DNA from 4 places in the Comamonas sp. FG99 genome. Region 2 is predicted to be linked to each of the others. Evidence: predicted binding sites of a transcription regulator. Region 2 holds the regulator's gene; each other region holds the start of a gene.
The links. The regulator sigma-54, encoded in region 2, starts transcription at its own class of promoters, with help from an activator protein. The targets are predictions, from matches to a motif close to TGGCANGNAANCTGCTTT.
Positions count from the first base shown of each region.

Region 1: a site for sigma-54 is predicted at 3,595-3,612, ahead of ACODRX_RS06540 (pilin). Genes of this name have one in related genera too.
Region 3: a site for sigma-54 is predicted at 5,469-5,486, ahead of urtA (urea ABC transporter substrate-binding protein). Genes of this name have one in related genera too.
Region 4: a site for sigma-54 is predicted at 5,679-5,696, ahead of ACODRX_RS10595 (TorF family putative porin). Genes of this name have one in related genera too.

Region 1 covers NZ_JBMDII010000007.1:22,258-30,145, reverse strand. Annotated here, with positions in the region: gene ACODRX_RS06560 (multifunctional CCA addition/repair protein) at 1-105, opposite strand, end outside; gene ACODRX_RS06555 (glutathione S-transferase family protein) at 105-788, opposite strand; gene ACODRX_RS06550 (MFS transporter) at 822-2,366, opposite strand; gene ACODRX_RS06545 (MarR family winged helix-turn-helix transcriptional regulator) at 2,363-2,851, opposite strand; gene ACODRX_RS06540 (pilin) at 2,979-3,521, opposite strand; gene ACODRX_RS06535 (hypothetical protein) at 3,779-4,276, shown strand; gene ACODRX_RS06530 (5-formyltetrahydrofolate cyclo-ligase) at 4,368-4,940, opposite strand; gene ACODRX_RS06525 (lytic transglycosylase domain-containing protein) at 5,095-7,074, shown strand; gene ACODRX_RS06520 (catecholate siderophore receptor Fiu) at 7,101-7,888, opposite strand, start outside.
Region 2 covers NZ_JBMDII010000024.1:14,795-22,682, forward strand. Annotated here, with positions in the region: gene ACODRX_RS16480 (LysR family transcriptional regulator) at 1-571, shown strand, start outside; gene ACODRX_RS16485 (RNA polymerase factor sigma-54) at 572-2,125, opposite strand; gene lptB (LPS export ABC transporter ATP-binding protein) at 2,153-2,947, opposite strand; gene lptA (lipopolysaccharide transport periplasmic protein LptA) at 2,950-3,636, opposite strand; gene ACODRX_RS16500 (thiol:disulfide interchange protein DsbA/DsbL) at 3,802-4,446, opposite strand; gene ACODRX_RS16505 (SPOR domain-containing protein) at 4,503-5,234, opposite strand; gene argS (arginine--tRNA ligase) at 5,259-6,968, opposite strand; gene ACODRX_RS16515 (sigma-70 family RNA polymerase sigma factor) at 7,087-7,638, shown strand; gene ACODRX_RS16520 (FecR family protein) at 7,635-7,888, shown strand, end outside.
Region 3 covers NZ_JBMDII010000005.1:68,446-76,333, forward strand. Annotated here, with positions in the region: gene ACODRX_RS05010 (Bug family tripartite tricarboxylate transporter substrate binding protein) at 64-333, shown strand; gene ureG (urease accessory protein UreG) at 352-1,011, opposite strand; gene ACODRX_RS05020 (urease accessory protein UreF) at 1,008-1,733, opposite strand; partial or broken gene ureE (urease accessory protein UreE) at 1,720-2,241, opposite strand; gene ureC (urease subunit alpha) at 2,293-4,011, opposite strand; gene ACODRX_RS05035 (urease subunit beta) at 4,011-4,316, opposite strand; gene ACODRX_RS05040 (HupE/UreJ family protein) at 4,328-4,927, opposite strand; gene ACODRX_RS05045 (urease subunit gamma) at 4,975-5,277, opposite strand; gene urtA (urea ABC transporter substrate-binding protein) at 5,559-6,830, shown strand; gene urtB (urea ABC transporter permease subunit UrtB) at 7,005-7,888, shown strand, end outside.
Region 4 covers NZ_JBMDII010000012.1:130,280-138,167, forward strand. Annotated here, with positions in the region: gene ACODRX_RS10570 (SMP-30/gluconolactonase/LRE family protein) at 1-105, opposite strand, end outside; gene ACODRX_RS10575 (Lrp/AsnC family transcriptional regulator) at 181-657, opposite strand; gene ACODRX_RS10580 (aminotransferase class V-fold PLP-dependent enzyme) at 745-2,805, shown strand; gene amt (ammonium transporter) at 2,876-4,504, opposite strand; gene ACODRX_RS10590 (P-II family nitrogen regulator) at 4,526-4,864, opposite strand; gene ACODRX_RS10595 (TorF family putative porin) at 4,889-5,638, opposite strand; gene ACODRX_RS10600 (YifB family Mg chelatase-like AAA ATPase) at 5,901-7,436, shown strand; gene ACODRX_RS10605 (TetR/AcrR family transcriptional regulator) at 7,645-7,888, shown strand, end outside.

The DNA.
Region 1 (7,888 bases), on a different contig from region 2:
GCTCATCTGCTCGGGCGTGGCGCCCACCACCACCCAGTCGCGGTCATGCACCGGGCGGCCCAGCAGCTGGTCGCGCACCGCGCCGCCCACCAGGTAGACGCGCATCAGCGTTCGGCCCGGTAGGGCTCGTCCATGGCCACGAAGTCCTGCTCGGCCAGCGCGGCCTGCACCCATTCGCGCACCGCGGGCAGCTGGTGCACGCGCTCCACATAGGCGGCGATCTCGGCCGGCACCGGCAGCGCATAGGTCTTCAGGCGCGAGCACACCGGCGCATAGTAGGCATCGGCCACGCTGAATTCGCCGAACAGCATCGGGCCGCCATGGCGCGCGAGCAGCGCGCTCCACATGGCCACGAGGCGCTCGACGTTCCGGCGCACGCCGGCGTTGTCGCGCCAGACCACGCGCCCGACAGGGGCGAGGTCGGCCTCGATGTTCATGCCGCAGGCGCTGCGCAGCGCGCTGAAGCCGCTGTGCATCTCGGCCACCACGCTGCGCGCGGTGGCGCGGGCGGCGGCGTCCTGCGGCCACAGCTGCTTGGCGGGAAAGCGCTCGGCCACGTATTCCGCTATCGCCAGGCTGTCCCACACGGTGGTTGCGCCGTCGACCAGCACCGGCACGGTGCCGGTGGGGCTCGCCGCGAGCATGGTGCGCTTGAACTGCGAGCCGGCGTCGAAGCTGTCGAAGCGCACGTATTTTTCCTCGAACGCAATGCCGGCCTGGCGCAGCAGCACCCAGGCGCGCATGGACCAGGACGAATAATTTTTGTTGCCGATATAGAGTTGCAGCATGGGGCCTCCAAGAATCGCCCCAGTTTACCGAAGCTATTTCAAGCGCTTTTGCAGCATGACGATCATCCCTGCCGCCAGCGCGATCGCCGCCACCCAGTGGTACAGGTGCTGGCAGGCGATGAAGATGGCCTGCCGGTCCACCAGCGCGCTCAGCTGCCCGATGGCCGCGCCGTGCGCCTGGCCGGCGGTGTAGCCCAGTTGCTCGAAGCGGTGCTGCGCCTGCTGCAGCCACTGCACCGCGGCGGGATTGCCGGGGCTGATGCGGCCGGCCAGCTCGCCGTACTGGGCCAGATGGCCGTTTTGCAGCGCCACCGCGGCCACCGCGGACGCGAGCGATACCGTCATCTGGCGCATCACGTTCTTGGTCTGGTAGCCCTTGGCGAAATGGGCGTCGCCCAGCGCGCGCCAGGTCAGCGCCGCCACCGGCAGGATCATCAGCACGCCGAACAACCCCTTGATGGCCAGCGCGCCGTACAGCGCGGGCAGCGGCGCATCCGGCGGCAGCGAGGCCATCCACCATGCCGCCGCGGCCATGCACAGGCAGCCGGCCATCATCATCGCTCGCTTGTTGGCCACCCGGGCCGAGTAGCGGATGTACAGCACCACCGCCACGAAGGAGACCGCGCCGGCAAAGCTGTTGAGCCAGCCGGTGGTGAGCACCGGAATGCCCAGGCCCTGCTGCGCGAACTGCGGGAACAGGTAGTTGCTGAAGTTGACGATGAAGTAGTACATCGCATACAGCGCCAGCCCCGCCAGGAAGCCCGGGTTGCCCAGGTCGCGCAGGTGCAGCAGCGGCTCGTCGTGGCGCCACTGGTGGAGGCTGAACAGGCCCAGCAGCGTGACGCCCGCGAGCACCGCCAGCGCCAGCAGCTCGGGCCGCTCGAACAGCTCGTAGCGCGCCTCGGAAAACGCCCATTGCACCGAGCCCACGGCCAGCAGGAACAGCGCGATCGGCACCAGCGACCAGCGCACCGGCTGCGCGCTCTTGCCCAGGTGGCGCGGCAGCAGCCAGCGCACGCCCACGGCCACCAGCGCCGCGATGGGCAGCACGATCCAGAACACCCACTGCCAGCCCCAGCCGTCCACCAGCGTGGCCGACAGCAGCGGCGCCACCACGCCCACGCCGAAGATGCTGAGCATGAAGCAGCGCGAGGCCAGCGGCCGCAGCGAGGCCGAGAACAGCAGCGGGATCAGCACCCGCGTGCTCAGGAAGAACGCGCCGCCGCCCATGCCTTCGAGCATGCGGGCGGCGATCAGCTCGGGCAGGCTGGTGGCCAGCGCGCAGCCGATGTCGCCCAGGCCGAACAACGCCAGCGCCAGCAGCAGGTAGTGGCGGTAGCCGAAATGCCGCGTCAGCCACTGCTGCAGGGCCACCATCAGCATATTGCCCACCGCGTAGGCCATCTGCACCAGCGCGAACTCCTGCGGCGCCGCGGCAATCGCGCCCAGGATGTGCGACGAGGCGAACACGAACATCCCGTTTTCGAGGAACTCCATGCCCACCATGGCGCAGATCACCGCGATCAGCAGGCGCTGCTTCTCCTGGTGCACCAACTGCTGGAATGGGCGGGTGGTCATGGCTGGTTGGCGTGCAGATGGGCTTGCACCAGCTGCAGCTGGCCGGCCAGGGCGGGCAGCTGGTGCTCTTGCAGCGGCGCCCAGGCGCTGGCATACACCGCCTCTGCCAGCGGCACCGCGCGCGCCAGCAACTCGGCGCCGGCCTCGGTCAGTGCCAGCTGCTGGCTGCGGCGGTCGCTCTCGTGGGCCGAGCGCGCCACCAGGGCCTTTTTCTCCAGCCCGTCGAGCAGGCGGGTGATCTGCGTGCGCGTGGCATCCAGCGCCACCGACAGCGAGGTGGGCCGCAGCGGCTCGTGCACGCTGTCGGCCAGCAGGCGCAGCGCCAGGTATTCGCGCATGTGCAGCCCGCAGGGCGCGAGCGCTGCGTCCATGCGCTGCTCCAGCAGATGGGCCGCATGCAGCAGCGCGCGCGATGCGGCCACTGCGTCGCGCAGCTGCGGGGATTTGCCTGCGAGCAGGCGGTTGCGGCGGGATTCGATGCTCATGGTGGGTATTTATTTAATTTCATTTGTAATTATATCGTTTGAAATAAATTGCGCGCAACCATGCTCATGTCCAGGGCATGGACATGGGGCCGCCTGCGGCGCCCTGCGCGACGGGCGGCGCGCGGTATCAGGCGCCGCCGGCGTCCTTGAAGCCCGCCGGGGCCTTGCTCCACTTGATGCTGCAGGAGCCGGGCAGGAAGTTCGCCAGCTTGGCGTCCGCATAGCCGCAGGCCCACTGGTTGACCTGCACATTGGCCAGTGGGCTGGCCCCCAGGGTGCTTGCGGCCTTGAGGGCAGCACCCGTGGCATCCCGGGGTTCCAGGTAGATGGCGAGGTTGTCCAGGCTGGCGTCTCCCATGCCCTGAAGCACGACTTCGACCACCCCGTCATCGTTGGTCTTGATGCTTTTCACATGTTTCGACAGCGCCGCCCCGGCCTTGCTCTCGCAGCCCCACGCGCCGGCGCCCGGCGCCGCGATGCCGGTCTGGTATTTTTCGGTGATCGCGGTGCGGCAGGAGCCCAGCGCCAGAATCGGCTCGGATATCCTGGCCTTCTTCGCATGGTCGTTGTACGCCGGCAGCGCCACCGCCGCCAGGATGCCGATGATCGCCACCACGATCATCAGCTCGATCAAGGTAAAGCCCTTTTGCAGCTGCTGGTTCACTTTCATGTTGAATGCCTCCCTCGGTGAAGAATCAGGCTTTTGAGCCTGCGCCAGGCCTTGTGCCTGAACGGAGCCATCCAACGCAACCATCGTGCCAGCCAGGAAAATCCGGTTATTCGATCCTGAGGAGGCCATTTGTCGCCGCCATGCATGCGACATGCAAAAGCTGTCGCACGGGGTGCCGCGACGGCGATTGATCGTCTTTGTAAATCAATGACAAAAATTCAATAGTTCGTTGCTAATATTGGCGCATGAGCCCAGCCATGCCTTCCCTGGCCCTCAGCCTGCATGCCGCCGCGGTGCTGACCGGGCGCAGCGTCCGTACCTGGCAGCGCCGCATCGAGGCCGGCCGGGTGCCGCGCCTGGGCCTGGCCGGTGGGCGGGCGTTGGTGCCGTTCGCGGCGGTGCAGCCATGGCTGCCGTTGGCCCTGGCCGGCGACGAGGTGCAGCTGCTGTTGCGGGCCGATGGGGGCGAGGCGGCGGCCCAGGCCGAGATGGGCGCGCTGCTGGCGCTGGCGGCGTTGCGCGAGGCCGGCAGCGCTGCTGCGGCGGCGCGGTATTTCCTCTTGCAGGCCGCGCGGCAGGGCGAGGCCGATGCCATGCACTGGCTGGCCATCCTGCACGCCGCCGGCCCGCAGCCCGAGGGCGGCGCCGGCCATGCCGAGGCGCTGATGTGGATGGCCAAGGCGGCCACCCACGGCCATGAGATAGCCCGCCGGCAGGTGGCCGATTTGCTGGCGGCAAATTTTCAAAAAGAGTAGCTGCTAGCGCCTATTGCTGCTTATTTTCAAATGGTTTTTATATGGAAATCATTGTGTATAAATCGCTAATAGCTCTTCTTTTGGAAGCGGCTCACACCGGCCACACCACCCCGTTGTCGTTGAGGATGGCGTCGAGCGGCACATCGTGCGGCTCGGGCTCCAGGTCGTCGATGAAGCCGTTGGTATAGCCCAGGCCCACGGTGTAGGGGCGCGGCTGCAGCGCGGCCAGCGTGCGGTCGTAGAAGCCGCCGCCGTAGCCCAGGCGGTAGCCGCCGGGGCCATAGCCCACGCAGGGCACGAACAGCAGCGTGGGCACGATCAGCTCGGTGTCCTTGGGCTTGGGGATGCCGTAGGCGTCTTCCTCCATCGGGCAGCCGGGGTGCCAGGCGTGGAAGGTCAGCGTCTTGTGCTGCTTGTTGACCACCGGCAGCCCGATGCGGCGCAAGAGCGGCTCGTCCATCAGCGCGCCGTCTTCTTTCCAGCGGTGCAGCGCGGGCAGCGGATCGAACTCTCCCTTGATGGGCCAGTAGGCGCCGATCACCGTATCCGTGCGCTCCGTCAGCCAGAAGCGCAGCACCTGCATCAACTGTTCCGACCTGCGCAGCCGGTCGGGCATGTTCAGGCGCTGCTGCACCAGGGTCTTGCGCAGGGCTGCTTTATCCATCCGGGGGCTCCTCCAGTGTCACGACTCGCCGCATTGTGACAGCATGCGGCAGGCCCGCGGCCGAAACCCGCGGGGTGGGGCAATTTGTCCGAGCAATCTTGGTGAAAACACCGAATGTGTATGATTTTTCAGATTGTTTTCGAGGTTGCGGTCCATGCGTTGGAAAGTTTTTCTCAAGCCGCTGCTGGCGGTACTGGTGGGCGCCAGCCTGTGGCCTGCGGCGCAGGCACAGAATGCGGGCGATGAAGTGCTGCTGGACATGCAGCAGGCCTATCTCAAGCGCGACAAGCTGCGGCTCGCGCAGCTGCTGCCCGCCGCCCACGGCCATGTGCTCGAACCCTGGGCCGCCTACTGGGAGCTGCGCGCGCGGCTGGGCGAGGCCGGCTCCGACGAGGTGCAGGCTTTTCTGGCGCGCTGGGCCGGCACCTACCAGGAAGACCGCCTGCGCAACGACTGGCTGCGCCTGCTGGGCCAGCGGCGCGACTGGAGCAATTTCGCGGCGCTGCATCCGGCGTTTCGCATGGGCGACGACCGCGAGGTGCAGTGCTACGCCGGCGTGGTGGAGCTGCTGTCGGGCGGCAAGGCCGACGACATCGCGCGCACCGTCAAGGCCAACTGGTATGCCCAGCGCGACTATGAGGACGGCTGCAACTACGCGGCCGGCGAGCTGTTCACCGCCGGCAAGCTCAGCGAGGGCGACATCTGGCGCCGCGCCCGCATCGCGCTGGAGGCCGGGCGGCTGCGCGCCGCGCGCGCGGCGGTGGAGATCGTCGCGCCCATGCAGCTGCCGGCGCTGAAAGATGTGCTCAATGGCCCCACCAAGTATTTGACCAAGGCCAGGCTGCAGGGCAAGGTGCAGCAGGAGCTGGCCGCGCTGGCGCTGGTGCGGGTGGCGGCCGACAATCCCGACGGCGCGGCCACGCTGATGAGCGCCCGCTGGGGCGAGCTGCTGGCGGCCGAGCAGCGCGACTGGGTCTGGGGCGTGATCGGCAAGGAACAGGCGCTCAAGCTCTCGTCCGATGCGCTGGCGGCCTATGCCCGCGTGGGCAAGGACAGTCGCCTGAGCGACGACATGCTGGCCTGGAAGGCGCGCGCTGCGCTGCGCGTGGGCAACTGGCAGGCGGTGCGCAAGAGCATCGAGGCGATGAGCGACGAGGCCCGCGCCGACAGCACCTGGATCTACTGGCGCGCCAAGGCGCTGCAGCAGGGCAAGGTGAGCGAGACCGAGGCCAGCCAGGCGCGCGAGCTGTTCCAGAAGATCGCCGGCCCCCAGGGCTTCTACGAGCAGCTGGCGCTGGAGGAGCTGGGCCAGAAGGTCAGCATGCAAAGCGGCGCTCCCGGCATCGACGAGCAGGCCAAGGCCAGGGTGCGCGCCGACCCGAGCCTGGTGCGCGGCCTGTACGCCATCAACATCGGCCTGCGCAGCGAAGGCGTGCGCGAGTGGAACTACGGCGTCGCGCTGCACACGCCCGGCGGCTACGGCGATGCCGAGCTGCTGGCCGCCGCCGACTGGGCCTGCCAGCGCCAGGTGTGGGACCGTTGCATCAACACCAGCGAGCGCACCAAGTCGGTGGTGGATGTGCAGCAGCGCTTTCCCATGCCCTACAAGAGCGCGGTGGTGGCGCGCGCGGGCGAGATCGGGCTCGATCCAGCCTATGTCTACGGCCTGATCCGGCAGGAAAGCCGCTTCATCATGGATGCGCGCTCGGGCGTGGGCGCTTCGGGGCTGATGCAGATCATGCCGGCCACGGCGCGCTGGACCGCGCGCAAGATCGGCATGGCGGATTTCTCGCCCGCCGCCATCAACGACCGCGACACCAACATCACGCTGGGCACGGCCTACCTCAAGCTGGCGCTGGAGGATTTCGACGGCTCGATGGCGCTGGCCGCCGCCGGCTACAACGCCGGCCCGGGCCGCCCGCGCTCGTGGCGCAACGGCCCGGTGCTGGATGCCGCGATCTGGGCCGAGAACGTGCCTTTCGCCGAAACCCGCGACTATGTGAAGAAGGTGCTGTCCAACACCACCAGCTACGCGGCGCTGATCACCGGGCAGCCGCAGTCGCTCAGGAGCCGGCTGGGCACGGTGGGGCCGCGCGCAGCCGGGGCGCTCGAAGCCTACAAGGATCTGCCTTGAGGGGGTGAGCGGCCCGGTGTGCCAACTCAGAACTTCATGTTCGCGCTCAGCAGCACGGAGCGGGCCGCGCCGGGCGTATAGCGGCCGCCGTTGTTGTTGAGGTTGGCCAGGTATTTCTTGTTCGCCAGGTTGTAGATGTTGAGCTGCAGGCGCAGGTTCGGGTTGACCTGGTAAGCGGCGAAGGCATCGAAGACCCAGAAGTCCCGCGTGCGCAGCATGCTGGTGTTGGCGGCGTTGGCCGTGTTGTCTATCCTGCGCGATGTCGAGTCCTGGTAGCGGGCACCGCCGCCCAGGGTCAGGCCGTTGCCGAAGCTGTAGGTGGTCCAGCTGGTGAAGCTCATCCTGGGCGACCAGTACAGCTGCGCGCCGGTCTGGGTGTTTTCGCCCCTCACGACCTTGGTCGACATGTTCGCCAGGCCGGCGCTGATGTTCCAGGCCGGGGTGATCTGGCCGGCCACGCCGAGCTCGATGCCCTTGACCTGCTTCTTGCCGAACTGGGTCACTTCTCCGGTGGCGCGATCCACGGTGCTCAAATCGTTGCGCACCGTGGTCTGGAACAGCGCGCCAGTGAGCAGCAGGCGGTTGTCCAGCAGCTCCCACTTGCTGCCCAGCTCCAGGTTGACGGCCTTGGATGGGTCCATGTTGGGGTTGTCGATATTGCCTTCCCGCGCGCTCAGCGAGAAATTGCTGCCGCCCGGGGGCTGCTGCGAGGTGGAGACGCTGGCATAGACGCTGCCGTTGGCCGCCGGCTTGAACACCAGGCCGAGCTTGCCGCTCCACAGCGTGCCGCTGGTGCGCAGCTGCGTTCGGGTCT
Region 2 (7,888 bases):
GCGCCGCTTCCTGGCATCGCGCCCGCTGGCCACCTTTTCGGTCTCCACCAGCCTGAGCCCCCACCTGCTGGCGCAGCTGCAGACCGGCGAGGTCGATCTGGTGTGCGCCTCGATCCCGGACGAGATCCCCGCCGGGATCGCGGTCGCGCCCATTGGCGCGCTGCAGGTGCAGATCGCGGTCAGCGCCAGCCATCCGCGCCTGCAGGAGCTGCGCGGCTTTGCCGACCTGGCGCGCGAGCGCTGGATCGTGCCCGCCAGCTCGATCTACCTGCGGCAATGGCTGAACCAGCGCTTCGTGCGGCTGGGGCTGCCGCTGCCGCGCATCGCGGTGGAGAGCAATGGCTCGCAGCTCGCCTTCACCGAGCTGCTGCGCCACACCGACCTGATCGGCATGCTGCCATCGCACACGCTGGGCCAGCCAGAAGGCGCCGGGCTGGTGGGCCTGGCGGGCGAAGGCATGCGCTGGCAGCACGACTTGGCGCTGCTGTGGCGCGAGCAAGGCCATCTGTCGGCGCTGACGCAGGAGTTCCGCGACGCCATGCTGCAGGCCGGGCAGCAGATGGTGCTGTGACTACAGCGTCTTGCGCAGGTTGGCCGGCGGTATCCGCAGCGCCTCGCGGTACTTGGCCACGGTGCGGCGCGCGCATTCGATGCCCTGCTGCTGCAGCAGCTCGGCGATCTTGCTGTCCGACAGCGGCTTGTTCGGATTCTCGGCATCGAGCAGCTGCTTGATCAGCGCCTTGACCGCGGTGCTGGACGCGCTGCCGCCAGCCTCGGTGCCCAGGCCCGAGCCGAAGAAGTACTTGAGCTCGAAGGTGCCCTGCGGCGTGGCCATGTACTTGGCCGTGGTCACGCGGCTGATGGTGGATTCGTGCAGGCCCAGCTCGTCGGCGATCTCGCGCAGCACCATGGGGCGCATGGCCAGCTCGCCGTGCACGAAGAAGTTCTTCTGCCGCTCCACGATGGCTTGCGACACGCGCAGGATGGTGTCGAAGCGCTGCTGGATGTTCTTGATGAACCAGCGCGCCTCCTGCAGGCGCTGCTGCATGCCGGCATGGCCCTGCTCGCCCTTGTGGCCGCGCATGGCGCTGGCATAGAGATCGTGCACGCGCAGCTTGGGCATCACCTCGGGGTTGAGCTGCACCCGCCACTGCGGCGCCTGGCCGGCGCGCGCGGCGGCGCCCGGGCGCACGATCACGTCGGGCACGATCACGTTGCGCTCCACGTTGGCGTAGGGGCGCCCCGGGCGCGGCTCCAGCCCGGCGATCAGCGCCATGGCCTCGCGCACCACCGCCTCCTTGCAGCCGGTGAGCTGCACCAGCTTGCGCACATCGCGGCGCGCCAGCAGATCGAGCGACTCATGGCAGACCAGCAGGGCCGTCTCCAGCGCCTCGGCACTCTTGTGCCGGCCGCGCTGCAGCGCCTTGATCTGCAGCACCAGGCATTCCTGCAGGTTGCGCGCGCCCACGCCCACCGGCTCCATGCTCTGCAACAGGCGCAGCGCCACCGTCAGGTGGTGCATCACGGTGTCCAGCGCCTCGGCATCCTCCGCGTCGGCCAGGTTTCCGGCCAGCTCGACCAGCGGCTCTTCGAGATAGCCGTCGTCCGAAAGCGATTCGATCAGGAAATACAGCGCGGCCCGGTCCTCGGGCGACAGCCGCAGCGCCAGCGCCTGGCGGTGCAGCGCGTCCTGCAGCGACTCGTGGGCATGGGTGTGGTCGAGGGCGGAGTAGTCCTCGTCGTCGCTGCCGGCGCCGCGCGCCGGCATGTCGCCGCCCCAGTCGTCGGTGGCGGTGTCGCGGCCGTCGTCGCCCTCCCAGGGCAGGGCTTCGGCGCTGACCTCGGCCACGGGTTCGGCATCGAACTCGGCGGTGGCGCTTGTCTCACGCACGCTATCAGCTACAAAATCAGAAGCAACCTCGTCGGCGGCCGGCTCGCGCGGCGCGGCTTCCGCCGCTGTCTCGGCCTCATCCTCGGCCCGCTCCAGGAACGGATTCTCGTCGAGCATCTGCTCCACTTCCTGCTGCAGCTCCTGGGTGGACAGCTGCAGCAGCCGGATGGACTGCTGCAATTGCGGGGTCAGCGTCAGGTTCTGCGAAACCTTGAGCGACAGGCCGGGCATCATGGACACGACTCTACAGGCCCGCTCGGATCACATGCGGAAGTGCTCGCCCAGGTACACCCGGCGCACATCGGCGTTCTCGACGATCTCCTGCGGCGTGCCCTGCGCCAGCACCCGCCCATCGCTGATGATGCAGGCGTGGTCGCAGATGCCCAGGGTCTCGCGCACGTTGTGGTCGGTGATGAGCACGCCGATGCCGCGGTCCTTCAGAAAGCCGACGATGCGCTGGATCTCGATCACCGCGATCGGATCGATGCCGGCGAACGGCTCGTCCAGCAGGATGAAGCGCGGCTGCGTGGCCAGCGCCCGGGCGATCTCCACGCGCCGGCGCTCGCCGCCGGACAGCGCCACCGCCGGCGATTCGCGCAGGTGCTCCACGCGCAGCTCCTGCAGCAGCGAGGTCAGGCGGCGCTCGATCTCGCTGCGCGGCAAGGCCCGGCCGCCTTCGTCGCGCTGCAGCTCCAGCACGCCGCGCACATTGTCCTCGACGCTGAGCTTGCGGAAGATCGATGCCTCCTGCGGCAGGTACGACAGCCCCAGCTGCGAACGCTGGTGGATGGGCATGTTGGCCACCGAGTGGCCGTCGATCAGGATGTCGCCCGCGTCGCTGCGCACCAGGCCGACGATCATGTAGAACGAGGTGGTCTTGCCGGCGCCGTTGGGCCCCAGCAGGCCCACGACCTCGCCCTTGCGCACGGACAGCGACACGTCCTTGACCACCTTGCGGCTGCCGTAGGACTTCTGCAGGTGCCGCGCCTCCAGGCAGCTCAGGTCGCTGCCGGCGGCCAATTCGCGCACCGCGATGGTGCTGACAGGCTCCGCCACGATTATTTCGCCCCTTCATTGAGCTGCGGGCTGGAGCGCAGCTGCGTGCCAGGCCCGGCAGCGGGCGGCGCGGCCGGCTTGGCGCCGCTGCCACCCCCGCTGCCACCGCTACCCGCGCCCTGCGAATCCTTGGGCGACAGCATCACGCGCACCCGGCCGCCGCTCTTGGCGCCCGGCTTGGGCTCGCTGGCCTGCGCGGATTTCTGCCCGTTGACGGTGAAGGTGTCGCTCAGGTTGTTGTAGACGATCACCGAGCCGCTGACCTGGTCGGTCAGCGTGGTTTCGCGGTAGCGCCGCAGCTCGGCCCGGCGGTTCAGGTGCACGGTGTCGTCGCGGCCGTCGTAGGTGATGACCTCGCCCTCGCCCTCGATGTACTCGGCGGGCGCGCCCGGCAGGGTATCGCGCTTTTGGCGGAAGAACGCCAGCTTGCCGGCGCCGGCCGTGACCACGCCGCGCTGGTAGCCGTCGCGGTCCTGGCTGACCTCCAGCTTGGCACCGCGGATGACGATGGTGCCCTTGGTCACCACCACATTGCCGGTGAACACGCTGGTCTGCTTGAGCTCGTCGTGCTGGCCCTCGTCGGCCTCGATGTTCATGGGCTTCATGCGGTCGGCTTTTTCCGCATGCGCACCACCGCCCCAGGCCAGCATGGCCAAAGCGAGAACCCCAGAAATGAAACGAATCTTCATACGCGGCATGTTTTTTGCTCCGCCGATTGTAGCCAGCCTGCCCGGCGCCTTCACCGGAAATGGCCCCAAGGCCTGTTCACTTCGTGTCGCCGCGGCCCGCGGAAAAAGCCCAAAGCCCGCTGACGCGGGCTTTGGGCCTTGGCAATCCTTGGCGATTCCAGAGATTTACGACTTGGACTGCGCCGCCAGGTATTCCACCACCTGCAGCACATTGGTCATCGAGCCGGCGCGGGTGCCGTCGGTGTAGTACTTGCCGGCCACGCCCATCGCGGGCACGCCCTCGACACCATAGGCGTCCTGCAGCTGGGTGGCCTTGCGCACCTGGTTGGCCACCGAGAAGGAGCCGTAGACCTCCTTGAACTTGGCCATGTCCAGGCCCTGCTTTTCCATGAAGGCGAAGATCTCGTCGTCCTTGTTCAGGCGCTGGCGCTCCACATGGATGGCGTGGAACACCTTGACATGCACCTCGGGGATCTTGCCCATGGTCTCCAGCGTGTAGTAGATCTTCTGCTGCGGCACGAAGGTGTTGTTGAACGCGATCGGCACGCGGCGCACCTGCAGGTTCTTGGGCGCGTTCTTCGCCCAGGCCTCGAACTCGGGCTCGAAGGCGTTGCAGTGCGGGCAGCTGTACCAGAAGAATTCGATCACGTCGACCTTGCCGGCGGGCGCCTCGGGATTGACCGGCGTGCGCAGCTTGACATAGTCCTTGCCCTCCTTGAACTTGGCCTGGGCCAAGGCGCCCTGCGTCGGCAGGGCCAGGGATGCGGCCGCCACCGAAGCGGCGGTCAACGAGAAATCACGGCGTTTCATAAAAAGCTTTCTCCTGGTGCGGTAGTGGCTATGGGAGCGGGGGCCAGCGAAAAAGTTCAACGCTGCACGCGCACGATCTGCGCATCGACGCCAGCGCCATCGAGCTTGCCCTTGAGGCCGTCGGCATCGTCGCGCTTGGCGAAGGGGCCCACCCGCACGCGGTACACCACGCGGCCGTTCACCTCGCGCTCGGTGACCCTGGCCTCCCAGCCCATCATCGCCAGCTTGGCGCGCTGCGCCTCGCCGTCGTTCTGGGTACGAAAAGCCCCCGCCTGCACGAAATACTGGTAGGGATCGGCGGCGCCAGCGGCGCCGCGCGACTTGGCCAGGTCGCCCAGCGGATCGGCCGACTGGCCGGCCTTGGGATCGAGCTTGGCAACGGCGGTCTTGTCGCCCGCCTTGTCTGTGGGCTTGTCGCTGGCCTTGTCGGCCGTCTTGGCCGCGCCCGGCTTGGTGTCGGGCAGCACCACCTCGGGCTTGGTCGCCACGGCCGGCGGCGGCGGCGCGGTGTCGGCGCCGGGCTTGGGCGGATCGGGCACCACCACGCCCTGCACCGCGGGCGTGCTGCTGCGCGCGGGGTTCTTGCCGTACAGGGGCGAGTTCGGGTCCCAGTTCTGATTGCGCTGCTGCTCTTCCTTGTCCTTGGCGTCGGTGCGCACGCCACCTTTGTTGACAAAGGGCACCGGCACGTTGGTGACGTAGATGGCCACCGCCAGCGCAGCCCCCAGGCCGACGAGCAGGCCCAGGATCAGCCCCAGAATGGTTCCCCCGCGTTGATGTTGTCGCATGAACGGTCTCGTTTCTCTCTGCAATTACATGCGCTCCGGCGCACTGACGCCCAGCGTGGCCAGCCCGTTGCGCAGCACCTGTGCGGTGGCGGCCACCAGGGCCAGGCGCGCCAGCTTGACAGCCTCGTCGTCCACCAGGATGCGTTCGGCGTCATAGTAACTGTGATAGCAGGCCGCCAAGTCGCGCAAATAAAAAGTTACATCGTGCGGCGCGTTGTCGCTGGCGGCGGCGGTGAGCATCTCGGGATACCGGGCCAGCTGCAGCATCAGCGCCTGGGCCTGCGGGCCTTCGAGCGCGGACAGGTCCACCCCCTGCAGCGCCCCGGCGCCCGCGCCGCCCTGCTCTTGCCAGCCCCGCAGCACCGAGCAGATGCGCGCATGGGCGTACTGCACGTAGTACACCGGGTTGTCGTTGTTCTGCGCCACCGCCAGGTCGACGTCGAAGGTGTAATCGGTGTCGGGCTTGCGGCTGAGCAGGAAGAAGCGCACCGCGTCCTTGCTGGTCCACTCGATCAAATCGCGCAGCGTGACGTAGCTGCCCGCGCGCTTGCTGATCTTGACCTCTTCGCCACCCTTGACGACCCGCACCATGGTGTGCAGCACGTAGTCGGGATAGCCCTGGGGAATGCCGACGCCTGCAGCCTGCAGGCCGGCGCGCACGCGCGCGATGGTGCCGTGGTGGTCGGTGCCCTGGATGTTGACCACCTTGTGGAAGCCCCGCTCCCACTTGGCGATGTGGTAGGCCACGTCGGGCACGAAGTAGGTGTAGCTGCCGTCCTTCTTGCGCATCACCCGGTCCTTGTCGTCGCCGTAGTCGGTGGACTTGAGCCACAGCGCGCCGTCCTGCTCGTAGGTATGGCCGTTGGCCACCAGGCGCTGCACGGTCTTCTCGACCCGGCCCGAGGTGTAGAGGCTGGATTCGAGGTAGTACTCGTCGAATTTGAGGTTGAAGGCCTGCAGGTCCTTGTCCTGCTCGTTGCGCAGGTAGGCCACCGCGAACTGGCGCACGTTGTCGTAGTCGGCCACGTCGCCGTTGGCGGTGAATTCGCGGTCGTCGGCCTTGACGCTCTTGCCGGCCAGGAAGTCGTTCGCGATGTCCTGGATGTAGTCGCCGTTGTAGAAGGCCTTGCTGGCCGGATTCTCCGGGTCGGTGGGCCAGCACTCGTCGCCGGGCTTGAAGCCCCGGGCGCGCAGCTGCGTGCTCTTGGTCAGCGTGTCGATCTGCACGCCGGCGTCGTTGTAGTAGAACTCGCGGTGCACATCCCAGCCCTGGGTGGCGTACAGGTGGCAGATCGCGTCGCCCAGCGCGGCCTGGCGGCCGTGGCCCACGTGCAGCGGGCCGGTGGGGTTGGCCGAGACGAACTCGACCAGGATCTTCTCGCCGCGCGCGGGCTGGAAGCCAAAGCGCTCGCCCTGCGCCAGTACCTCGCGCACCGCCTGCTGCTTGGCGGCGGGCTTGAGGCGGATGTTCAAAAAGCCCGGGCCGGCGATCTCTATGCCCTGCACCCACTGCTGGAAGGCTGCGGTAGCCTCCAGCGCGGTCTTGAGCTGCTCGCCCAGCGCGCGCGGGTTGGCCTTCAGCGGCTTGGCCAGCTGCATGGCCGCCGTGCAGGCAAAGTCGCCATGGGCCGCCACCTTGGGGTTTTCAAATGCGGCGCGCGCGCCAGCGCCGGGCGATAGTTTTTCAAGCTCCGCGGCCAGGGCCGCGAGCAATTCCTGTTTGACGGAGAGCATCACGGGATTTTACGTGGCCGCACCATGTCCTGCCGCCCAGGTATGGGGTTGCCTGCGGCGGCACGGATAAAAACCCATAAAATAGTAACAATTCTCATTTGCAAAGCAGCCTATCCCCATGTCCTTGCCGAGTCCGCCCTGCAGTCCGATGCAACAGGCGCAGCAGCTCTATGCCGGCCACCACGCCTGGCTGCTGTCGCGGCTGCAGGCACGGCTGCGCAATACCGCCGAGGCGCAGGATGTGGCCGCCGAGACATTTTTGCGCGTCATCGCCGCGCGCCAGCCGGTGGATGTGAAGGAGCCGCGGGCATTTCTCACCACCATCGCCAAGCGCCTGCTGTTTTCGCTGTGGCGCCGGCGCGAGCTGGAGCAGGCCTACCTGGACGCGCTGGCGCAGCACCCCGAGGAGACGGCCCCATCGCCCGAAGACCGGGCCGTGCTGCTGGAGACGCTGGAACACATCGTCCACGCGCTGGACGGTTTGCCGCTCAAGGCGCGCCAGGCCTTCCTGCTCAGCCAGGTCGAGGGGCAGAGCTACCACGCCATCGCCGCTGCATTAGGGATATCGCACAGCACCGTGCGCCGCCACATGGCCGAGGGCTTTCGCCGCATCGCGCTGGCCCTGGCGCGCCAGGATGCCGGCATTGGCCTGCCGCACCCGCGCCCATGAGCGCCAGCACGCAGGCCGACGCGACCGAGGCCGCCATCGCCTGGCTGGTGACGCTCAATTCCGGCGCGGTCAGCGATGCCGAGCGCGCCGATTTCAATGCCTGGCTGGACGTGCCCGGCCACCGTTCCGCCTGGGAAGCCCTGGCCGGCCCGCTCAGCGAGGCCTTGGCCCCCGCCCGTGCCGTGGCTGCGCGCACGCCCGGCGCTGCTGGCCCATTGAGCGCGGCCCTGGCCCGCGCCGAAACCCGCGT
Region 3 (7,888 bases), on a different contig from region 2:
GCGGCAATATCGGCTCGGCCCAGGTCGGTCACCACCAAAGACCGCTCGCCGCTGCTGCCAGAAGTGCCGTCCATCGCCGAACAGGGCTATCCAGGGTTCGAGTACTACGCATGGCATGGCATCTCCACCACGGCGGGCACTCCCAAGCCGGTGATCGCCAAGCTCAACACCACGCTGCAGGAAGTCTTTGCCGATCCCCGGTTCCGCGAGAAGTGGCTGGAGATGGGCTCCGAGGTCGTGTCGGGCACGCCGGAGCAGTTCGATGCCTTCATCCGCAGCGAGACCGGAAAAATGCAGAAGCTGATCAACAGCCTGCAGATCAAGCTGGACTGAGCTGCCTGGCGCTTGGCCTCACGCCGCCAGCAAGCCCTGGCGCTCGATGAAGGCCACCACCTCGTCCAGCCCCTGCAGGGTCTTGAGGTTGGTCATGACGAAGGGCTTGAGCCCCTTGGGCGTGGTGCGCATGCGCACGGTGTCGGCGCGCATGACTTCCAGGTCGGCGCCCACGTGAGGGGCCAGATCGGTCTTGTTGATGACGAAGAGGTCGCTCTTGGTGATGCCGGGGCCGCCCTTGCGCGGGATCTTCTCGCCCGCGGCCACGTCGATCACGTAGATGGTCAGGTCCGAGAGCTCGGGGCTGAAGGTGGCGGCCAGGTTGTCGCCGCCCGATTCGATGAAGACGATGTCGGCATCGGGGAACTGGCCCAGCATGCGGTCTATGGCTTCGAGGTTGATCGAGGCATCCTCGCGGATGGCCGTGTGCGGGCAGCCGCCGGTTTCCACGCCCATGATGCGCTCGGCCGGCAGCGCGCCGCTGATGGTCAGCAGGCGCTGGTCTTCCTTGGTGTAGATGTCGTTGGTGATGGCCACCAGGTCCCATTTGTCGCGCATGGCCTTGCACAGCATCTCCAGGATGGTGGTCTTGCCCGAGCCGACCGGCCCGCCTATGCCCACGCGCAGCGGGGGCAGCTGCTTGCTGCGGTGGGGAATGTGGTGCAGTGCGGATGTCATGATCTGAACAGGCGTGAATATTGGTGTTCGTGCCGGGCCGAGAGTATGGCCAGCATGGGCGAGAAGGCCTGGCGCGCGGCGTCCGGCAGGACTGCGGCGTGCGCCACGGCGGCGGGGATTTCCCGGGCCAGCCGGGCCAGGATGCGCTGGCCCGCGCTCTGGCCCAGCGGCACGGCCTTGATGGCGGCCTGCACCATGTTCTCGGCCCAGCCGAAGGCATAGGCGAGCAGGGCCTGTTCCACCGGCGCCTGGGCGAAGGCGGTGGCCAGCGCGAAGGCAATGGGGTAGGTGGGGCGCTGGCGCGACAGCGCCGCCAATTGCCGGATCTGTGCGCTGCGCGCGGCATCCGCCGCCTGCTGGTTGCGCAGCCAGTCGGCGAGCGAGCGGCCCATCTGCTCGGTCTGCAGGCGCAGCTCGCTGGTCTCGCGCGTGGCCAGCACCCAGTCGTTGAGCTGCTGCACGCGGGCCAGGTCGCCACCCAGCCAGGCGGGCAGCGCCTGGGCGATGGCGGCCATGTCGCCGCGCGCCTGGGTCAGCTGCAGCTGCTGCACCAGCCAGCTGGCGGCCTCGGCCTCGGTCGTGACATGCGCGGCATGGATGGCGGCCTCCAGCCCTTCGGAGTAGGAAAAGCCGCCGATGGGCAGCGCCGGCGAGGCCAGCCACATCAGCTGCAGCAGCGTGGCCGGGGCCAGGGGCGGCGGCGCTTCAGTGGTCGTGCCCATGGTGGTGCCCATGCCCGTGGGCATGTTCGTGTCCGTGCTGGTGGCCACCATGTGTCCCGCCGTAGGCGCCGCCTTCCGGCTCGAAAGGCACTTCGGCCTCGGTCACGGTCATGTGCATGGCGCGCAGCATGTCGGCCAGCACATGGTCGGGCTCGATCTTCAGGTGGTCGGGCTGCAGCTCGATGGGCACATGGCGGTTGCCCAGGTGGTAGGCGGCGCGCATGAGGTCGAAGGGGCTGCCGTGCTCGGCGCAGGCGGTGATGCGCAGCACCTTCTGCGGCGCGGCCAGCACGCGCACCAGGCTGCCGTCTTCGGCCACCAGCACGTCGCCGCCGCGCACGGCCTGGCCGCGTGGCAGGAAGACGGCCAGCTCGCGGCCCTGGCTGTCGGTGGCGGCGAAGCGGCTTTTCTGGCGCACGTCCCAGTCCAGTTCCACGGTGGTGGCGCGCCTGAGCAGCACGGGCGAGAGGCCCTGTCCCTGGGGCAGGAGTTTGTTGGCGGTCAGCATGGGGGCGGGTCCATTCAAAAAGCGATGGCGCTTGATGCGGTCAGCATACCGTCAGAACAGGAAGTAGCGCTGCGCCATGGGCAGGCTGGCGGCGGGCTCGCAGACCAGCAGCTCGCCGTTGGCGCGCACCGCGTAGGTCTGGGCATCCACCTCCATGTGCGGCGCCAGGTCGTTGTGGACCATGTGGCGCTTTTGCACGCCGCGTATGCCCTTGACGGCCGCCAGCGGCTTGCGCAGCCCGAAGCGCTCGCCGATGCCGGCCGCCAGCCCCGCCTGCGAGACGAAGGTGAGCGAGCCGTGCGCATTGCTGCCGGCGAAGGCGCCGAACATCGGCCGGTAGTGCACCGGCTGGGGTGTGGGGATGCTGGCGTTGGGGTCGCCCATGGCCGCCATGGCGATGCTGCCGCCTTTGAGGATGCAGGCGGGCTTGACGCCGAAGAAGGCCGGCTTCCAGAGCACGATGTCGGCCCACTTGCCCACCTCGATGCTGCCGACCTCGTGGCTGATGCCGTGGGCGATGGCCGGGTTGATGGTGTACTTGGCGATGTAGCGCCGGGCGCGGAAGTTGTCGTTGCGCGCGCCGTCGCCCGGCAGGGCGCCGCGCTGCAGCTTCATCTTGTGCGCGGTCTGCCAGCAGCGCAGGATGACCTCGCCCACCCGGCCCATGGCCTGGCTGTCGGAGCTGAACATGCTGATCGCGCCGATGTCGTGCAGGATGTCCTCGGCCGCGATGGTCTCCTTGCGGATGCGGCTTTCGGCAAACGCCAGGTCTTCGGCGATGCCGGCGTCCAGGTGGTGGCAGACCATGAGCATGTCCACATGCTCGTCCAGCGTGTTCACCGTATAGGGGCGGGTGGGGTTGGTCGAGCTGGGCAGCACGTTGGCTTCGCCCACCACCTTCAGGATGTCGGGCGCGTGGCCGCCGCCCGCGCCCTCGGTGTGGAAGGTGTGGATGGTGCGGCCCTTGAACGCGGCCACGGTGTCTTCCACGAAGCCCGATTCGTTGAGCGTGTCGGTGTGGATGGCGACCTGGGTGTCGGTCTGCTCGGCCACGGCGAGGCAGTTGTCGATGGCCGCCGGCGTGCTGCCCCAGTCCTCGTGCAGCTTCAGGCCGATGGCGCCGGCGGCGATCTGCTCGTGCAGCGCGCCCGGCAGGCTGGCGTTGCCCTTGCCCAGGAAGCCCAGGTTCATCGGGAAGGCGTCGGCCGCCTGCAGCATGCGCTCCATATGCCAGGGCCCCGGCGTGCAGGTGGTGGCGAAGGTGCCGGTGGCCGGGCCGGTGCCGCCGCCGATCATGGTGGTCACGCCGCTGGCCAGCGCCTCCTCGATCTGCTGCGGGCAGATGAAGTGGATGTGGGTGTCGATGCCGCCGGCGGTCACGATCAGCCCCTCGCAGCTGATGATCTCGGTGCCGGGGCCGATGATGATGTCCACGCCGGGCTGGGTGTCGGGGTTGCCGGCCTTGCCGATGGCGGCGATGCGCCCACTCTTGAGGCCGATGTCGGCCTTGGCGATGCCCCAGTGGTCGATGATCAGCGCATTCGTCAGCACGGTGTCGGCCGCGCCTTCGGCGCGGCTGCGCTGCGACTGCGCCATGCCGTCGCGTATGGTCTTGCCGCCGCCGAACTTCACCTCTTCGCCATAGCCGCCCGCGGCCAGGGTGAAGTCCTGCTCCACCTCGATGACGAGATCGGTATCTGCCAGCCGCAGCCGGTCGCCCACCGTGGGGCCATAGGTCTCGGCATAGGCGCGCCTGTCCATGGTGGCCATCAGAGTGCTCCTTGAACCAGGCCGCGAAAGCCGTAGATCTGCCGCGCGCCGGCGATATCCACCAGCTCCACCGTGCGCTGCTGGCCCGGCTCGAAGCGCACCGCCATGCCGCTGGCGATGTTCAGCCGCATGCCATGGGCCGCGGCGCGCTCGAATGCCAGCCCGGCATTGGTTTCGGCAAAGTGGTAGTGCGAGCCCACCTGTATGGGGCGGTCGCTGGCGTTGTGCACCACCAGCGTGCGGGTGCGGCGGCCAGGGTTCAGGGCGTGCTCGCCCGCGTCGATCAGCAGTTCTCCAGGAATCATGCGGTTTCCCCTCAGGCCAGCCGGGTCAGCAAGAAGGCGCCGAGCAGCGCGGTGGCCGCGCCAGCCACCCGGGCCAGCCACTGGTGGCGCTGCATCGCCACATGGCCCAGCGCCATGCCGGCGACATGCAGCAGCGCCGAGCCCAGGGCCATGCCGGCCAGCGCGCCGAGCGCCGCCAGGCCGGCGTCGCCCGCCAGCTCGTAGCCATGCGCCGCGCCATGGAAGAAGGCGAACACGCCCGCCAGCGCCGCGGCCAGCACCCAGGGCATGCGCTTTTGCACCGCCACCAGCAGGCCCAGCACCAGCACCGAGGCCGCGATCATGGGCTCCACGCCCGGCACCCACAGGCCGGAAAAGCCGGCCAAGGCGCCGGCCACCAGCAGCGCCACGAAGGCGGCCGGCACGCGCCAGGCGGCCCGCAACGCGGGAAAGGTCAGCGCGCTCCAGGCGCCCACGGCCAGCATGGCCGCCAGGTGGTCGAGGCCGGTGAAGGGATGGGCCAGGCCCTGCAGGAAGCTGTCGGCCAGGCCATGCGTGTGCGGCTGGCCGCCCATATGGGCCAGGGCGGCGGCGGGCAGGCCGGCAAGGGCGAGGGTGCTGATTTTTTTCATGGCTGCTGGTGCTGGGTGGAGAGGGGGGAGGGGGGAGGATGGCGGCTTCAGATGATCGGCTCGTGCACCGTGACCAGCTTGGTGCCGTCGGGAAAGGTGGCCTCGATCTGGATGTCGGGAATCATCTCGGGCACGCCTTGCATCACGTCGGCGCGCCCAAGTACGCCGCGGCCGGCGCTCATCAGCTCGGCCACCGTGCGGCCGTCGCGCGCGCCCTCCATCACGAAGGCGCTGATCAGCGCCACCGCCTCGGGGTAGTTGAGCTTGAGGCCGCGCGCCTTGCGGCGCTCGGCCAGCAGTGCTGCGGTAAAGATCAGCAGCTTGTCTTTTTCGCGGGGAGAGAGTTCCATGCCGCTGCACGATGCAAGGGCCGTGCCAGCTGGTTTGGGGCGCAGGACTCCAAATCCGTGCATGCGCGCTGCACGGCTGCGTGCATGCGGTGCCCGGATGCTGGTTTGTGGTGCCGGCATGCACCAGTCTGGTGCCTGCGGGCCCGCGCAAGTGCAGCGCGCTGCTGCGGTGCATCAGAATGAAACGGGCATGGCACGCGGCTTGCTTGAGGGCTTCGCCAAGGCCGGGAAAACGGTTCCTGGCCTGTATCGGGTTCTCCACTTTCTTGAAAGGTAAAGCCATGTTCGAGCGTCGCACCGCCATGAAAACCCTGGCCGCAGCAGCGGCTGTCGCCGGCCTGTCGTTGATGGGCGCCAGCGCCCAGGCAGCCGATACCATCAAGGTCGGCGTGCTGCACAGCCTCTCGGGCACCATGGCCATCTCGGAGACCGTGCTCAAGGACACGGTGCTCATGGCCATCGACGACATCAACGCCAAGGGCGGCGTGCTGGGCAAGAAGCTCGAGCCCGTGGTGGTGGACCCGGCCTCCAACTGGCCGCTGTTCGCCGAGAAGGCCAAGCAGCTGCTGACGCAGGACAAGGTGGCCGTGGTCTTCGGCTGCTGGACCAGCGTGTCGCGCAAGTCGGTGCTGCCGGTGTTCGAGCAGAACAACGGCCTGCTGTTCTACCCGGTGCAGTACGAGGGCGAGGAGCTTTCCAAGAACGTGTTCTACACCGGCGCCGCGCCGAACCAGCAGGCTATTCCGGCGGTGGAATACCTGATGAGCAAGGAAGGCGGCGGTGCCAAGCGCTTCGTGCTGCTGGGCACCGACTATGTGTACCCGCGCACCACGAACAAGATCCTGCGCGCCTTCCTCAAGTCCAAGGGTGTGAAGGAGGCCGACATCATGGAGACCTACACGCCGTTCGGCCACAGCGACTACCAGACCATCGTGGCCGACATCAAGAAGTTCTCCACCGGCGGCAAGACGGCGGTGATCTCCACCATCAACGGCGACTCCAACGTGCCCTTCTACAAGGAGCTGGGCAATGCCGGGCTCAAGGCCAAGGACGTGCCCGTGGTGGCCTTCAGCGTGGGCGAGGAAGAGCTGCGCGGCGTGGATGCCAAGCCGCTGGTGGGCCACCTGGCCGCGTGGAACTACTTCATGAGCGTGAAGAACCCCACGAACACCGCCTTCATCAAGCAGTGGAGCGACTACGCCAAGGCCAAGGGCATCGCGGGCCACAAGGACAAGCCGCTGACCAACGATCCGATGGAGGCCACCTGGATCGGCATCCACATGTGGAAGCAGGCCGTGGAAAAGGCCAAGAGCACCGACGTGGACAAGGTGATCGCCGCGATGGCCGGCCAGAGCTTTGCCGCGCCCGACGGCTTCACCGTGAAGATGGACGAGAAGAACCACCACCTGCACAAGCCGGTGATGGTGGGCGAGATCAAGGCCGACGGCCAGTTCAACGTGGTCTGGAAGACCAAGGGTCCGATCAAGGCCCAGCCCTGGAGCCCTTATATCGAAGGCAATGACAAGAAGAAGGACGAGCCCGACATGAAATGAGGCACCCCCTGAGCGGCTGCGCCGCCTCCCCCTCTCTGGTGCTTCGCACTGGAGGGGGGCGGCACCTTCGGGGCGGGGCGGCCCTTCCTCGGTGCCCGCTGATGGAGCGTGCCGGTTTCATGGGAAGTGATTTAGAAACGATAGCTGGGCTAAGTGCCGAAGGTTGATTTGACTATGAAAATCCTGCGCATAGCACTGGCCGGCGCCTTGGGCATGCTGCTCTCCCTGCCCGGCCATGCGCTCACGGCCGATCAGGCCTTCGCGATGGCGGCCGCCGATGGCAGCGACGCGCGTGCCCAGGCGATCAACGCCGCGGTGCTGGAGCCCGGCGACGGTGGCCGGCTGGCGGCCTACCTGCAGGCCCTGGCCGACGATGCAGTGCGCACCGCCGGCGGCAAGGCCTACATCGTCGATGGCGAGCGCGCGCTCGACCCCGCCACCGGTGCGGCCGCGGCCCTGCCGGCCGATGCCGAGGAAGTGGTCAACAACAACTACCTGCGCGGCGTGATCGAGTCGGCGCAGGCCGCGCTGGCGCTCGCCGGCAGCGATGTGCAGGCGCGCCGCGCCGCGGCGCGCAAGCTCGCCGACGAGCCGGATGCCGCGCGCCTGCCCCTGATCAACAAGGTGCTGGCCGGCGAGACGGATGCCGAGGTCAAGGCCCTGCTGGCGCGCGCCCGCGCCGCCAGCCTGCTGGGCAGCGAAGATGCCGCCCAGCGCCTGCGGGCGGTGCGCCAGCTGGCCCAGCTCAAGACGCCCGAGACACAGTTGCTGCTGAACCAGCGCCTGGCCGACGAGAGCGACCCCGCGGTGCAAAAGGCGATCCGCACCGCGCTCTCGGCGATTGCCGAATCCCTGGCCTGGGGCGAGCGGGCGGGCGCGGTCTTCAGCGGCCTGAGCCTGGGCTCGGTGCTGCTGCTGGCCGCGCTGGGGCTGGCGATCACCTATGGCCTGATGGGCGTGATCAACATGGCGCATGGCGAGCTGATCATGATTGGCGCCTACGCGACCTATGTGGTGCAGGCCCTGTTCCAGCGCTGGCTGCCCGAGGCCTGGTTCGG
Region 4 (7,888 bases), on a different contig from region 2:
CAGGCGGCCGGCGATGTCCACACCGTACAGGCGCTGCTCGCCAGGGTGCCAGAAGGGCGACTCAGCCACGGCGAAGGCTTGGCTGATCACGGTATGCCAGGTCATGGCTCTCCTCTTCGAAACATGGAAATATGCGCTGCATTCGCATTTTCCATGCCAACCGGCAGCCACGGGCCCTGCTCAGGGAATATAGGACAGCGGCAGCGCGGTGGTGAACTTCAGCTCCTCCATCGCGAAGCTGGAGGACACGTCGAACAGCTGGGTGTCGGCAATCAGGCGCTTGTAGACCTTGTCGTAGGCCGCGATATCGGGCACCACCACGCGCAGCAGGTAGTCCACGTCGCCGCTCATGCGGTAGAACTCGACCACCTCGGGTATGACCTGCACCGTGGCGCAAAAGCGCTCGAACCATTCCTGGCTGTGGGTGCTGGTGCGCACCGCGACGAAGACGGTCACGCCGACATTCACCTTGTCGCGGTCCACCAGCGCCACCTGGCGCTTGATGACGCCCGCCTCCTTGAGCCGCTGGATGCGGCGCCAGCACGGCGTGGCCGACAGGCCGACCTGCGCCGCCAGATCCGCGACCTGGGTCTCGGCATCGGCCTGAAGCAGCTCCAGCAGCTTGCGATCAATAGAATCCAGTTTTAGTTTTTGCATGAATATTGGAATTTAATTCCAAACATAATGCCATAACCAGCTGATTTTGCATGCGTATGCCCTGCCATGGTCCGGACAATTGGCGCCATGGAAATCTATCTCGACGCCAATGCCACCACCCCCGTGCTGCCCCAGGCCCGCGCTGCCGCGCTGGCGGTGATGGCCGATACCTACGGCAACCCCAGCAGCATCCACGGCAGCGGGCTGAAGGCCCGCGCACTGCTCGACGAAGTACGCGCCGCCGCGCGCCGCGTGCTGGCGGTGCCAACCGGCCAGCTGCTCTTCACCAGCGGCGCGACCGAGGGCATCCAGACCGCCGTGCTGTCGGCGCTGAGCGCGCTGCGCCGCCGCAAGGATGCGGGCGAGGCGGTGGCGCTGCAGCTGCTGTACGGCGCCACCGAGCACAAGGCGGTGCCCGAGGCGCTCAGGCATTGGAACGCGGTGCTGGGCCTGCACCTGCCGATGCAGGCGATTGCGGTCGGCACCGACGGCCGCCACGACCTGGACTGGCTGCGCGCGCAGGCGCCCTCGGCGGGACTGGTCTGCACCATGGCCGCGAACAACGAGACCGGCGTGGTCAGCGACCTGGACGGCATTGCCGAGGCGCTGCGCGGCAGCCCGGCGCTGTGGCTGGTCGACGGCGTGCAGGCGCTGGGCAAGCTGGCGCTCAAGCCGATCGAGCGCGGCATCGACTACGCGCCGTTTTCCGGCCACAAACTCTATGCGCCCAAGGGCATAGGCATGCTTTACGTGCGCGAGGGCGCGCCGTTCACGCCGCTGCTCGCCGGCGGCGGCCAGGAGGGCGCGCTGCGCGCCGGCACAGAGAACATGGCAGGCATCGCGGCCCTGGGCGCGGTGCTGCAGGCACTGCAGGACGGCAGCACCTTCGCCGACGCCGCCACACTGGCCGGCCACCGCGGCCGACTGGAGTCGGCCCTGCGCGATGCATTCGCCGGGCTGGTGTTCAATGCGCCGCCGGCGCTGAGCCTGCCCACCACGCTGAATTTTGCGGTGCCGGGCCTCAGCTCCAGGCTGCTGCTGGACCTGTTCGACGCCGCGGGCCTGCGCGTCAGCGGCGGCTCGGCCTGCAGCGCATCGAAGGCACAGCCCAGCTATGTGCTCGAGGCCATGGGCCTGCCCGCTTGGCAGACCGCAGCCGCGGTGCGCATGTCCTTCGGCGCGGCCGACCCGACAGCGATGATCGACGAAGCCTGCACCCGCATCCGCGCCTGCGGTGCCGCGTTGCGCGCCAACTGCCTGGTAGAGACGCCGCAAGCCACCGAGCACGGCACGGCCCCGCTGCTGACGCGCTTTGCCGTCGATGGCGCCTGCTGCTACCTGGTGGCCGACGCCGCCAGCCAGCGCTGCGTGGTGATCGACCCGCTGCCCGAGCTGGTCCCGCGCCTGGCGCAATGGGTGCGCTGCCGCGGCTTCACGCTGGCCGCGGTGCTGGGCACACGCAGCCATGGCAGCCACCAGTCTGCCGCGCACGAGCTGCGCGCGGCCGTGCCGCCCGAGCTGCAGGACGCAGGCCCGGTGGACGCGCTGGGCTGGCCCGAGGGCGCCATGCAGATCGAGATGGGCGCCTGCCCACTGGCGCGCCTGGCGCTACCCGACGCCACGGCCTACCTGCTGCACGAAGGCGACGGCCTGCGCTTCGCCTTCATGGGCGACAGCGTGCTGCCGGGCCCGCTGGAGCAGGCCGTTGGCCCGCGCACGCTGCTGCTGCCGGCGCACGATCCTGACAACCGCTTCGCCAGCACCCTGGCCTGCGCGGACACCGCGGCGCAGGCCAGCCAGTCGCAGCGGCTCGAGCTGCCGCCCGGGCAAGCGCAGGCCCTGCTGCAGGCCAGCCCGGCGCCGCTGCTGGTGGATGTGCGCGAGCCCTACGAGCAGCAGCTGGGCGGTGCCCTGGCGCTGGATGCGGACAGCGGCCGCACCCAGGCGGTGCCGCTGTCGGGCCTGCTGAACGCGCTGCCGCAATGGCTGGCGCTGCCCGCCGAAACACCGGTGATCTTCTACTGCCGCAGCGGCAACCGCAGCGCCCAGGCCGCCCGCGCGCTGCGGCGCCTGGGCCACGGCCAGGCCTTCAGCCTGGCAGGCGGCCTGGCCTTGTGGCCCCAGCCAGGCACCGCCGGCGCCATCTAAGAAAACACCAAAAAAAAGCCGGCCGGGTTCGTCACCCGTCCGGCCCCCAAGGAGTAAGCAAGCAAACTGATCAGCGGCTGTAGGCCACTTCGCCATGCGAGCTGATGTCGAGGCCTTCGCGTTCGGACTCTTCCGAGACCCGCAGGCCCACCAGCATGCCGGCCAGCTTGTAGGCGATGAAGGACACCACGCCCGACCACACGATGGTGATCAGCACGCTCTTGACCTGCACCCACACCTGCGCGGCCATCGCATAGTTGGCAGGCTCCTGGCCGCCCAGGCCCGAGGCGCAGAACACGCCGGTGAGGATGGCGCCGACGATGCCGCCCACGCCATGCACGCCGAACACGTCGCAGGTGTCATCGGCCTTGAGCAGGCGCTTGAGGCCGCTCACGCCCCACAGGCAGACGATGCCGCAGATCAGGCCCATGACGATGGCGCCCATCGGGCCCACGAAACCGGCGGCCGGCGTGATCGCCACCAGGCCAGCCACCGCGCCCGAGGCCGCGCCCAGCATCGAGGGCTTGCCCTTGTGCAGCGCCTCGCCCAGCAGCCACGACAGCGTGGCGGCGCCGGTGGCGACGATGGTGTTGATGAAGGCCAGGCCAGCGATGCCGTTGGCTGCACCGGCCGAGCCGGCGTTGAAGCCGAACCAGCCCACCCACAGCAGCGATGCGCCTACCATGGTCAGCGTCAGGCTGTGCGGCGCCAGCGCCTCGCGGCCGAAGCCGATGCGCTTGCCCAGCACATAGGATCCCACCAGGCCGGCCACGCCGGCGTTGATGTGCACCACGGTGCCGCCAGCGAAGTCCAGCGCGCCATCCTTGCCCAGCAGGCCGCCGCCCCAGACCATGTGGGCGATCGGCACATAGCTGAAGGTGAACCACAGCACACCGAACACCAGCACGGCAGCGAACTTGATGCGCTCGGCGAATGCACCCACGATCAGCGCCACCGTGATGGCTGCGAACGTGGACTGGTAGGACACGAAGGCGAACTCGGGCACCGTGGGCATGGGGCCGGACAGCGTGTCGGGCTTGATTCCCATCAGGAAGGCCTTGCTCAGGCCGCCGAAGAAATTGCCCTCGCCCGCGAAGGTGAGCGAATAGCCGTAGATGGCCCACAGCACGGTGATGAGCGCGAAGATGGTGAACACCTGCGCCAGCACCGAGAGCATGTTCTTGGCGCGCACCAGGCCGCCGTAGAACAGCGCCAGGCCGGGAATGACCATCAGCGTCACCAGCATCGCGGACGTCAGGATCCACGCCGTGTCGCCCGCGCTCAGCGTAGGAGCGGCGGCCGGCGCGGCCTCAGCGACGGCCAGCGTCAGGGCCACGACGCGGGCGGACTCGGGGTCGCCCACCTTCTCAACCTCGTCGGGCTTTTTCAGGACGATGCTCTCGTCGGGCACGCCGGCGGCCTTGAGCGCCGCGGCCACCGCCAGGGCACGGTTCTTGGCCAGCTCGGCATTGGTTGCGGCATCGCCCGACGTATCGGTATAGCCGGACACCAGCACCTTGGCATCCTTGGTGGCCTTGAGGTAGTCGGCCACCTGGCCGATCGCGGCGCCCGCGTCGGCGGGCAGCTCGGACTTGCCCAGCTCGAAGCTCAGCTTGGCCTCGGGAAAATCAGCCGCCATGCCCACGCGCACCGTCAGCAGCAGCGCGAGAAAAGTGATGATCGAAATAAATTTTTTCATGATCCTGGTTCCTCCGCACGCTCAGAGCGCCTCGTTGCCGGTCTCGCCGGTACGGATGCGCACCACTTGCTCCAGCTGCGCGACGAAGATCTTGCCGTCGCCGATCTTGCCGGTGCGCGCCGCGCCCTCGATGGCCTCGATCACCCGGTCCACCAGCTCTTCGCTCACCGCCACCTCCAGCTTCACCTTGGGCAGGAAATCCACCACATACTCGGCGCCGCGGTACAGCTCGGTATGGCCCTTCTGGCGGCCAAAGCCCTTCACCTCGCTCACCGTGATGCCGTTCACGCCGATGTCCGACAGCGCTTCGCGCACCTCGTCCAGCTTGAAGGGTTTGATCACGGCGGTCACCATCTTCATGGTCATGATGTGCTCCTCAATGGATTAGAAAGTCTTGTTCAGCGCCACAATGGCGCGGCCCTTGTTCACCCAGCCGAAATAGCTGCGCTTGTTGGCGCCCACCCAGGCGGCGCTGAGCGCGAAACCGTCGCCCAGGTCGTAGGCGCCGCCCACGCTGTAGTCCACATAGTTGGGCACGCCCAGGTCCTTGATGTCGCTGGAAAAGCGCGTATAGCCAAGCGCCAGCTTCAGCGTCAGCTTCGGCGCGACCTCTTGCGCGTAGGCCACGTTCAGGTAGCCGGTGTTGCGCCCCTTGGACGAGCCGTCCACCTTGTTGCCGGCCCAGCCGAAATAGTCCTTGGACACGGTGTGCGAGTATTTCACCGTCAGCGGGCCATAGGTGCCGGCGCCGTACACCTCGGTGGTGTTGCCGGTGGTGTTGCCCGGGTACACATAGGTCAGCAGGCCCACGTCCCAGTCCACATCGGCGGCCTTGAACTTGTAGCCGCCGTAGAAATCCATCTCGACCTTGTTGTTGTCGAGCCAGTTCACCATCGAGTTCCAGTTGCCCACGTAGAAGCCCGACTCGCCGAACGAATAATCCACGCCGCCCTGCAGCGCCGGCTTGATGACCCGCGCATGCGCGGTATTCTGGTCCTGCCCGCGGAACTTGTAGTTCGTGGTCAGCCCCAGGTTGGCCGACCATTGCGCGCTGGCCGCCATGGGCGCCAGCGCCACCAGGGCGGCCAGGGCCCAGCGCTTGCCGGAACGTTCATCACTGTGCAACTTCGCCATCATTCACCCCTTTGCATCGTCTTGCTTGGATAGCGGTTGCAATGCACGTAGCGTGCCATTTGCAACAAAATATGCCAGTAGCGCCCACTCCACTTCCACCAACAGCTATCAAATTTGCAATCCCGCGATATCTACCGCCATCACCCTCTTGCCAGCGCGCGGGTTCTTGCCCATGCTTGCACGCTGCGGTGCACCAACAAGCACCGGCCAAATTGCACCAACATGGTGCAATTTGGCATGGCAAAAACAAAGAGAGGGCAATATGAGTCTCGCAATGGTGCAAAGCCGGGCGCTGGCCGGGCTGCAGGCCCACGCGGTTTCGGTGGAGGTGCATCTGGCCAACGGCCTGCCCAACTTCACGCTGGTGGGCCTGGCGGAAGTAGAGGTGAAGGAGGCGCGTGAGCGCGTGCGCTCGGCGCTGTCCAACAGCGGGCTGGAGTTTCCGCACAGCAAGCGCATCACCGTCAGCCTGGCTCCCGCCGACCTGCCCAAGGATTCGGGGCGCTTCGACCTGCCGATCGCCATCGGCATACTCGCGGCCAGCGGGCAGATCGATGCCACGCGGCTCGCGCACTACGAGTTTGCCGGCGAATTGTCGTTGTCGGGTGCGCTGCGGCCGGTGCGCGGCGCGCTCGCCGCCAGCATGGACCTGCACCGGCGCAGCCTGCCGGTGCGGCAGGTGCTGCCGCCGGGCAGCGCCGAAGAAGCGGCCCTGGTGCCCGGCGCCGAGGTCTACCGCGCCAGCCACCTGCTCGACGTGGTGCGCCACTTCGCGCTGCATCCGCCTGGCGAGGATGCCCCTGCCGAAGGCTGGCAGCGGCTTGCACCGCCAGCCAGTCTGCCCGCAGGCGAGCATCCCGACATGGCCGACGTCAAGGGCCAGGCCAGCGCCCGGCGCGCGCTGGAGATCGCCGCCGCCGGCGGCCACAACCTGCTGATGCTGGGCGCGCCCGGCGCAGGCAAATCCATGCTGGCGCAGCGCTTTGCCGGCATCCTGCCGGCCATGAGCGTCACCGAGGCGCTGGAAAACGCCGCGCTGCACAGCCTGGCCGGGCGCTTCGATCCCGCGCGCTGGGGCCGGCGCAGCACCCAGGCGCCGCACCACACGGCCAGCGCCGTGGCCCTGGTGGGCGGCGGCAACCCGCCCCTGCCGGGCGCAATCTCGCTGGCGCACCAGGGCATACTCTTTCTGGACGAGCTGCCGGAGTTTCCCCGCGCCGCGCTCGAAGCGCTGCGCGAGCCGCTGGAGACCGGCCACATCACCATCGCCCGGGCCGCACGGCAGGCGCAGTTCCCGGCGCGCTTCCAGCTGATCGCCGCGATGAACCCCTGCCCCTGCGGCTTTCGGGGCTCGCGCCAGCGGGACTGCCGCTGCACGCCCGACCAGGTGGCGCGCTACCAGTCGCGCATCAGCGGCCCGCTGCTCGAGCGCATCGACCTGCACCTGGAAGTCGCGCCGCTGCCGCCGCACGAGCTGCTGCGGGCACCGGCCGGGGAGCCGTCCGCCGCGGTGCGCGCGCGTGTAGTGGCGGCGCGCGCGCTGGCACTGGCGCGCCAGGGCACGGACAACCAGCAACTGCAGGGCCAGCGGCTCGATGCGCACCACCAGGCCGAGCCCGCCGCGCTGGCGCTGCTGCAAAACGCCGCCGACCGGCTCGGCTGGTCGGCGCGCAGCGTCCACCGCGCGCTGCGCGTGGCCCGCACCATTGCCGACCTGGCTGGCGCCGAGCGCATCGCCGCCAGCCATGCAGCCGAGGCGGCACAGTACCGGCGGGCATTGCTGCACGGTGCGGATTGAGCATGTTGCCTGCAAGCGCTTGGTCTGCTTTGCCGCGCGCCGCCAGCCCAGCCTTCATGGTGCATGCTGACCTGGCCAGCTTCCATATGCAGCAGCAAACGTAAGCGACCATTTCGCCCCCGGGAAAACATCCCCCTACAATCAGTCCTGCCTCACCCTTTATTGGCTAACATATACCTAACTAACGATCAATCGAACAAGGGTACCGATGGCCAGAAAACCTGTCACAGTCGCGACCGACACCCGCGAGAACCTGCTGCACTACGCGGCCAAGATGCTGGGCGCCCATGGCTACGCGGCCACCACCATGCGCGCGATTGCCGAGCAGGCCGGCATCGAGGCAGCCAGCATCTACTACCACTTCTCGTCCAAGGAAGACCTGGTCGAGCATGTGATGGCGCATGGCGTGGAGCGCTTCGAGCAAACGCTGCAGGCCCACCTGCAGGCCCTGC